DNA from 4 places in the Bacillus sp. MT94 genome. Region 1 is predicted to be linked to each of the others. Evidence: predicted binding sites of a transcription regulator. Region 1 holds the regulator's gene; each other region holds the start of a gene.

The links. Region 1 encodes Rex, which represses fermentation and respiration genes when NADH is low (regulators of the CRP and FNR family bind a similar motif). Its sites were predicted from a motif close to TTGTGAAATATTTCACAA; they were not measured.
Region 2: arcA (arginine deiminase) is a predicted target of Rex. The motif match lies at 1,427-1,444, and genes of this name have one in related genera.
Region 3: AC1Q51_RS26465 (DoxX family membrane protein) is a predicted target of Rex. The motif match lies at 1,204-1,221, and genes of this name have one in related genera.
Region 4: AC1Q51_RS12410 (formate/nitrite transporter family protein) is a predicted target of Rex. The motif match lies at 1,044-1,061, and genes of this name have one in related genera.

Annotation. Positions count from the first base shown of each region.
Region 1 is NZ_JBXAEZ010000015.1:4,875-7,084, reverse strand. Features, by position in the region: gene AC1Q51_RS27590 (CPBP family intramembrane glutamic endopeptidase) at 16-765, shown strand; gene AC1Q51_RS27585 (YdiK family protein) at 762-953, shown strand; gene AC1Q51_RS27580 (redox-sensing transcriptional repressor Rex) at 983-1,612, opposite strand; gene AC1Q51_RS27575 (ABC-F family ATP-binding cassette domain-containing protein) at 1,799-2,210, shown strand, end outside.
Region 2 is NZ_JBXAEZ010000008.1:126,631-128,840, forward strand. Features, by position in the region: gene argF (ornithine carbamoyltransferase) at 1-71, opposite strand, end outside; gene arcA (arginine deiminase) at 102-1,334, opposite strand; gene argR (arginine repressor) at 1,603-2,052, opposite strand; partial or broken gene AC1Q51_RS24130 (methyl-accepting chemotaxis protein) at 2,199-2,210, opposite strand, start outside.
Region 3 is NZ_JBXAEZ010000011.1:73,149-75,358, reverse strand. Features, by position in the region: gene AC1Q51_RS26470 (DUF4256 domain-containing protein) at 14-580, shown strand; gene AC1Q51_RS26465 (DoxX family membrane protein) at 653-1,159, opposite strand; gene AC1Q51_RS26460 (DUF5068 domain-containing protein) at 1,317-2,210, opposite strand, start outside.
Region 4 is NZ_JBXAEZ010000003.1:130,179-132,388, forward strand. Features, by position in the region: yybP-ykoY riboswitch at 1-58, shown strand, start outside; gene AC1Q51_RS12405 (TerC family protein) at 149-943, shown strand; gene AC1Q51_RS12410 (formate/nitrite transporter family protein) at 1,146-1,997, shown strand; gene AC1Q51_RS12415 (cyclic-phosphate processing receiver domain-containing protein) at 2,025-2,210, opposite strand, start outside.

The DNA of each region.
Region 1 (2,210 bases):
GGATGGTTAAACCATTTGAAGAAACAATACTGGTGGATTATCGTTACATACATTTTAATGCAGTTATCTGGCGTTGTTGGATTGCCACTTCTCCTAAAAACAGGACTCTATGATAATAGAGGATTTACCATGGAGGAAAAAGGACAAATCATAACGGGACACTGGGCAATTATTAGCTTCTTTGTTGCATTATGTATCGTACTTTGGTTACTTAGAACAGACATTCGTGACAGGCATTTAGATGCAATGCGCTCTTCTGTTCCAGCTACTATTGGATGGATTTTCATCGGCTTCTTCTTGGCTTTCTTTTCACAAATAGTTGCCGGTATGATCGAGATGCAGCTGCTAGGAATTAAACAAGGTTCAGAAAATACAATGAAACTGATGGAAATTGCAAGAACGACACCTTGGTTCCTTATTGTCGTATCTATAATCGGACCTATCTTGGAAGAAATCGTATTTAGAAAAATTTTATTTGGTACACTTTATAAGAAGTTTAACTTCTTTATTGCAGCTATCATTAGTTCGCTTGTATTCGCAGCAATTCATTTTGATTTTACTCATTTATTGGTATACACTGCTATGGGGCTCGTATTCGCCTTCTTATATGTGAAGACGAAGCGTATTATCGTTCCGATTGCAGCTCATGTTGCGATGAATACATTAGTCGCTATTGGGCAAATTTTTATGAGCAATGAGCAAATTCAAGAAATGATTAAAGAAGCTGAAAAAATGCAAGGCTTTATCGGAGGATTTTTTGTATGAGAAACTCACCATTGTTCATGGCTGCACTATACTTCCTTCTTGGATGTATCTTTACACGCTTCGCCATTACGAACGTGACAGATACAATCTGGAATGTGTGGACAATACTATTTGCAGTTATGGCAACAATTGATTTTAATTTGGCACTTCGCCTTATATTAGTTAAATTCACAAAGAAGAAACAATAATAAAACGCAGAGGTCGCTTCCTCTGCGTTTTATTGTGGATAGTTTTTCAAAAAGTAAACTAATGTTTGTAACTCTACAGCTAAATCAATATGATGAATTCTAATATTCTCTGATACGTTTAATCGTGCTGGTGTGAAATTCAAAATACCATGCACGCTCGTTTCAGCTAATCTATCTGCTACAGCTTGTGCTACTGTAGCCGGTACTGTTAATATTGCCACTTGTATATCATTTGATAATCTCTCTTCTAATTCATCTAAATGGTATACAGGAATGCCCCCGATTTCTGTTCCAACTTTCTCTTCACTAACATCAAATGCCATTTCAATTTTTGTATTATTGTTTTTCGTGAAATTATAATGTAAGAAAGCGGTCCCTAAATTACCTACTCCAATAAGTGCTACACGCGTTATATCATCTTGATCAAGTGTTTCGCGGAAAAATGATAATAAATAATTTACGTTATATCCATATCCCTTTTTCCCTAACGCTCCAAAATACGAAAAATCTCTTCGTATTGTTGCGGAATCTACTTTTACCGCTTCACTCAATTCGGCCGATGAAACACGCTGCTTACCAGAAAGAGATAAGTTTTGGATAAATCGATAGTATAGAGGCAATCTTTTAGCAGTGGCTTGTGGAATCTTTTGCTGATCCATATGACCTCTCCTCTCTTCCTATCTTTATTCATATACTTTAATCAAATACAGAAGTTTAGCACTCATTAAATTCCTTGTATAATAAAGAGAAGAAGTATTCTCTCTTATTTTAAACTATACACTATTTTTAGTATGATTGAGAAATATAAACATGGCAAAGTTAAGAAATTATTTGAGGTGAAAACATTGATTTTATTACAAGTAAATGGACTTTCGAAATTATACGGTGCAGAAACAATTCTTGCAAACATAAAATTGGAAGTACAAACAAAAGATCGTATCGCATTAGTCGGAAGGAATGGAGCTGGAAAATCTACATTATTAAAAATTATCGCTGGTGAGTTATCACATGATGGTGGCGAAATTATAAAACCGAAAGATGTCTCAATCGGGTATTTAGCTCAAAATACCGGCCTAGAAACGTCTTTAACAATTTGGGATGAAATGCTAACCGTCTTTACCCACTTACAGCAAATGGAGACAAAACTTCGAAGGCTTGAGCAAGAAATGGGAAAAGAAGAAAACTTTTCAAACGAAGCTATATATGAAAGATTGTTAGCTGATTATGACCAATTGCAACTCAATTATAAAGATCAAG
Region 2 (2,210 bases), on a different contig from region 1:
AATTCTTCTTGTGTAAAATCTTTTTCTGCTAGAAAGCTTCTTCCTTTTAAATTTGGTCTAGTCATTAACATACTTCATCCCTACTTTCTCCGTTATTTATACTAAATATCTTTACGAACAATTGGCATACTCATGCAACGTGGACCCCCACGACCACGAGATAATTCCGAACTTAGCACTTCAATTACTTCTATACCGTGCTCCCGTAATAACGTATTAGATACATAGTTGCGATCATATGTAACAACTACACCTGGCGCGATTGCTAATGTGTTCGAGCCATCATTCCATTGTTCACGAGCAGAAGCAATTACATCTCCTCCTCCACATGGAATAAGAACTAATTCACTTAAGCCTAATACCTCTTTTAATGCTTCCATTAAAGAAGTACGATGTGTAATTTTAAGAGTTTCCTCATCTGATCCTTTTTCTAAAATATAAATATTCATATTCCCTTTTGGCCCTTGAATGGCTGGGTGAATTGTAAACTTGTCATAATCAACCATTGTAAATACTGTATCTAAATGCATAAATGCTCGACATTTTGGAATTTCTATTGCTAACACTTTCTTAATTTTATTTTGTCGGCTAAAGAGATTTTTAGCTAAACGTTCAATTGCTTTAGCTGAAGTACGAGCAGATACTCCAATCGCAATTGTTTCTTCATTTAAAATTAGCTCGTCGCCACCTTCAATTGGAAATTTATAATCACGATCTAACCAGATTGGTACATTATGTTTTGCAAATCTTGGATGATATTTAATGATGTACTCCATGAATAATGATTCACGTCTACGCGCTGGTTCTCTCATCTTATTTATCGTTAAGCCATCGCCCACGCTAGCTGCTGGATCACGAGTAAAATATAAATTAGGCATTGGATCTAAGTAAAACGGATAGTGATCTTCCATTAATTCATATAAATGTGTCTTCTTACTTGTTTCAATTTCGTTTTTCCGTACACCGCCCATAATTTTTTGAATTAATTCTTCATTTGAAAAGGAAAGTAAATATTCTTTTAAAGTTTGATGTGCAACATTTACGTCGGCCTGTCCTTCTTTTAAAATACGATCAACAAATTCTTCTCGAAGTTTTTTATCTACTAACGCCTCAGCGGCTAGTTTTTCTAAATAAAGAACTTCAACACCCCGATTGCGTAACGTTTGTGCAAAATAATCATGCTCTTTTTGAATAATTGGTAAGTATGGAATATCGTCAAATAATAATTGCTGCAAATAATCTGGCGTCAAGTTTTCCACTTCTTTACCCGGTCGTTTTAATAAAACCGTTTGTAATTCCCCAATTTCTGAAGTAACATGTATCGGATGTTTCATTTGTTGTACCTCCTTTTAAATATGTTTGATGTCTTACAAGTACATAATAAATGCTCTGCACTTTCATCTTTGTGAAAGTATCCACATTATCATTGTGAAATATTAAACAAGTTATTTTTTTAAAATCATACGAATATGTATTTTTATAACAAACTATCTCGCTTTCTCAATAAAAAATACATATATTACGCATATATGTTGAATATTTAACTTCCGTATTTAAACAAAAATCCTGTTTTTAATTTTATTAAAAACAGGATTTTTGCATCTAAATAATTAAATTTAATCTTTCTTCTATAATCTCCCTATCTGATTTCGACTGTGAAATTATAAGGCATGTATCATTTCCACATATACATCCTATTTTTTCTTTCCAATCTAACTCATCAAATAAAACACCAATAACATGTGCATTACCAGGTAATGTTTTAATAACCATTAATTGATCTACACAATCAATTTTCACAACAACTTCTCGTAATTTTTTCTTTAACTTTATATCAGTTTGTACATGCTCTTCTGAGAAAACTTTATATATCATTAATCCTTCTTGAGAAGGTACCTTCGTTAAGTTTAACTCACGAATATCGCGAGAAACCGTAGCTTGTGTTACTAATACATCTTTTTTTGCTAACAATTCTACTAATCTTTCTTGCTTATCTATTTCATACTCCTTTACAAATTGTTTAATTAACCGTTGTCTTTTTTCTTTTTTCATAAAAGACACCCCTTTTAATATTATAGCTCGCTATAATTTTCATCCGAAAGGGACAGAAAAGAATGTTGCGGAAACGTTCATAGTTTAACTGTAAATATTAAATCAAGCTAAATAAAAAAGAGAAGAACAGCATTCTGTTCTTCCTTTTACATTGAAAA
Region 3 (2,210 bases), on a different contig from region 1:
AGGGAGGACTAATATGACAGGAAATAAAAATGACTTACTAGTAGAAAAACGTCAAGAGTTATTGAAAGTATTGCAAGCTCGTTTTGAGAAAAATATGAACCGCCATGAAGGTCTTGAATGGGCTAAGGTTGAAGCTAAGATAGAAGCTAATGCTGAAAAATTATGGTCACTTAACGAAATGGAAGTAACTGGCGGTGAGCCGGATGTTGTCGGTTATGATGAAGAAAAGGACGAATATACTTTCTATGATTGTTCAAAGGAGAGTCCTAAAGGCCGCAGAAGTCTTTGTTATGATCTTGAAGCGTTAGAATCAAGAAAAAAACATAAACCAGAAAATAATGTTATTGATGTTGCAAATGCTATGGGCATTGAACTATTAACGGAAGAACAATATCGGGAATTGCAACAACTTGGGGATTTTGACATGAAATCATCAAGTTGGGTACAAACACCTTCAGATATTCGAGAACTCGGTGGTGCTCTATTTTGCGATTATCGCTTCGGACATGTTTTCGTGTACCACAATGGAGCAGACTCTTACTATGCTGCCAGAGGTTTTCGTGGCTCGTTAAAAGTTTAAATTAGGATAAATAAGAAAAAGAGCCTATACTCAGGCTCTTTTTCTTATTTATATTTTAAAAGTAAACTGTTACTACGCAGTTTTACTTAATTTATATGTTCCGTGGTTATTTTTACGGAAAAGTTTAGGGAAAACATAGTCATCTAATCCAATACGTCCAGCGTTTTGCCCTGCAACTAAAATGAACATAGTTAAAATAAGCAGATTTGGGTTTACACTAACAGTTCCGCTTAATAAAAATGAAAGATTCATTATGATTCCGAAAAATGCAGCTGTTTTTGTTAATCCGCCTAAAATTAAACCTAGACCTACTAAAATTTCTCCCCATTGAACTAAAAAGCTAAATAGGTCTGCGTTTGGAAGAACAAAATTTTGAAGAAAATCTGCCCACCAACTTTGTACTGCAGGATGGTCACCTGATGCTTGAGCGATAGCGCCCTTTAGAAAACCACTTGCATCAAAAGATTGTCCGAAAACTTTACCTATCCCAGCAGCGAGCCATGCATATCCTATGTAAAATCGTAAAAATAATAATATGAAAGCAGCACGTTTATCAGTTCTTAAAAAATTGATAACCATTGAAATCCCTCCAATATTCTATTTACATGTTTATTATATATCCATTGTGAAAAAATTCACAATGGATAAAGTGTGAACAAAAATGGTGTTTTTATAAAATGAAAAAGGCATATAACAATCATATGTTATATGCCTTTTCTATTATATATTTATTAATTTATTTAGGTAATGTAAATTTAGCTTTTTTACCTTGTGAAATATCTTTAGCTTCTTTATTTCTCATAGGTCCTAACTCAATCTCAAAGCTTTTGTCTTTCCAAATCTTTTCATACTGCTCTTGATCTAAAATATATACTTGTAGTAACTCTCCAGATGTTCCTGTTTTGACTGAAGCATTATAGTCATAATTTAATAGCATACCTTCATTAATCGTATATTGTGTACCATCATTCACTCTCAATGTAGAGCTTATAGGAGACAGTGAAACGTCTTGAGCATCTTTGTTATCAAGCTTGAATTTTACTGTTAACAGAACAAGACCGTTTTTAAAATTTGCAAAGCGTGGAGCTTCGACGGAATTTGGTGTGAATTGAGTGAATTGGTATCCGTCTAATGTAACATTAACAGCGCCTAATTCTTGATTGTTATTAATACTTGATTTCTCTTTTAACATTTTTTTATCGCCCATGTTATTAGCTGTAGCTTTATCTTGGTAGAAAGTATTATCTGTTGCAACTTTTTCAGCACCCTGTTTGTTTAAACTTAATGAAAAGCTTCCAGGATTTCCGATTGGAGCATCAAATTTTCCTTTATTAGCTTGTGCAGTTGGGACTGTGACTGAGACTGTTGAGAGACTTGAAATTTTCGCTAGATCATCTTTTCCGAATGGATAAGCGATATAACCAGAAATAGTTTCTCCTGCTTTTACTAAGTAATCATTCGTTGGAGCAAGTTTAGTTGGGAGCTGATCTTCTTTTGGAATTAAATCTTTATAGTTACTATATGCTTTCTGCGCGCCAGTAAATGACATGTCCAATGCTGGCATATAATAAATATCTTTAGCTGAACTATTTTTTACGCTGTAGTTCACAAGAATAACTCCGCCTTCTGT
Region 4 (2,210 bases), on a different contig from region 1:
AGCAAGACCTTTGCCTATTAACGGCAGAGGTCTTTTTTGTATTCATTTCCAAATTCTTCCAAAGTTAATAGGCAGGAGTATGGGGAAACTAAATAGTGGGGAAATTCTTCACTTATTTAGAACTTATAGAGATGAGAGGAGAATGTACATGGATGTATCATTATTATTGGAGTATGGTTGGGTATTACTCATCCTAATTGCACTTGAAGGGATTTTAGCGGCTGATAACGCTCTTGTTCTTGCAATTATGGTAAAACATTTACCAGAAGAAAAACGAAAGAAAGCACTATTTTACGGATTAGCGGGGGCATTTGTTTTCCGATTTGGATCGTTATTTATGATTTCGTTCTTAGTCGATGTATGGCAAGTGCAAGCAATCGGTGCCATCTACCTTATGTTTATCGCTGGTAATCACTTATTTAAAACATATGTTAAAAAGAATACAGATGAAGAAACAGAAGAAAAAGAAGCAAAGAAAAAACAAGAGAACTTCTGGTGGACTGTATTTAAAGTTGAAGTTGCTGATATCGCCTTCGCAGTTGATTCAATTTTAGCTGCGGTTGCACTAGCAATGACTTTACCAAAAACAGGATTAGGTACAATTGGTAGTCTAGATACTGGGCAATTCGTTGTTATCTTTGTAGGTGGACTTATCGGATTAATCATTATGCGATTTGCAGCAACTGCATTCGTGCAAATCTTAAAACGTAAACCAGGACTTGAAACTGCAGCATTCTTAATTGTAGGTTGGGTTGGTGTGAAGCTAGCAGTTTATACATTAGCACACCCTGCATTAAATGTAATTCCACATTCATTCCCAGAATCCACTCCGTGGAAGCTTACATTCTGGATTGTATTAGTCGGAATCGCAGTTGGTGGTTGGTTCTTCTCAAAAGAAGTAGAAGTAAAAGTAGAAAAGAATTTAGACGAAAAAGCGCTGTAATTACAGCGCTTTTTCTTTTTCCTTTCTTCCTCTCAATGTCCAGAAAAAATTCCATTATACTACCTTTTGTAAACGTTTTCTTAACGTATGTATGTCCTTTTTGTGAAACATTGCACAAACTTATTGAAAGTGAGAACAATTCCATGTACTTTATTCATATAAGGAGTATTTATAGAAGATTTACTAAAGGAGCGTATTACTCATGCTAGAACAAGGACTAGATTATGTTGTCAAACTGGCTAAAAGCAAAAAGAAAATGCTAGATACAAACCCAATGCAATATTTTATTCGTGCTGCACTTGCGGGTATTTATATCGGTTTTATTATTGTACTATGTTTTAAATTAGGTAACTTTTTTCACATTGCAGATTCACCAGCAACTTATTTAGCTGCTTCTATGTTTTTCGGGATTGCTCTCGTACTTATTATATATGGCGGTGCTGAATTGTTTACTGGAAACACAATGTACTTTACTGTAGCAACTTTAAGAAAAGAAACAACGATTTCTGATACACTTCGTAACTGGGTTGCTTGTTATGCAGGTAACTTAGCCGGCGCGTTATTCTTTGCCTTACTATTTTACGCAACTGGAATTTTTGAAGCAATTGATCACGGTCACCTAATGAATAAAGTCGTTGAAGGAAAGATGAACACACCTACAATGCAGTTATTCTTTAAAGCCATTTTATGTAACTGGCTCGTATGTCTTGCTTGCTTCTTACCATCTCAGGTTAAAGGCGACACGGCAAAAATAATGGTCATGATGCTACTTGTTTTCACATTCTTCTTATCTGGTTACGAACATAGTATTGCAAACTTGTCACTCTTTGCTTTATCTTTAGTTTCACCACATCCTGAGACAATTTCTTTTTCAGGTGCTATTCATAACTTAATTCCTGTTACAATCGGTAACATTATTGGCGGATCAGTATTTGTCGGTATGGTATACCACTACTTAACAAAAAAAACACCTGAAGTTCAACAGGAAGAAACTGAAATCGCAGCAGCTCAACAAGAAGAGATTATTCCTTTACAAGCACATATGAAACATTAAAAACTCCAAAGTTTTACTTTGGAGTTTTTAGCTTCCCACGTATTTAACAACAAGGTGAGGATTAATTTCTCCTTCTTCCTTTCCCTTATCCATTCTCTGTTTCATCTTGTGCATACCGATGACATCATTCGTATGAAGGTGAATTTCATTTACATATAACCCCTCTGTACAAAAAGCTTCTACAAAATCCAGTCCATTTTTTGCTCCCCACCC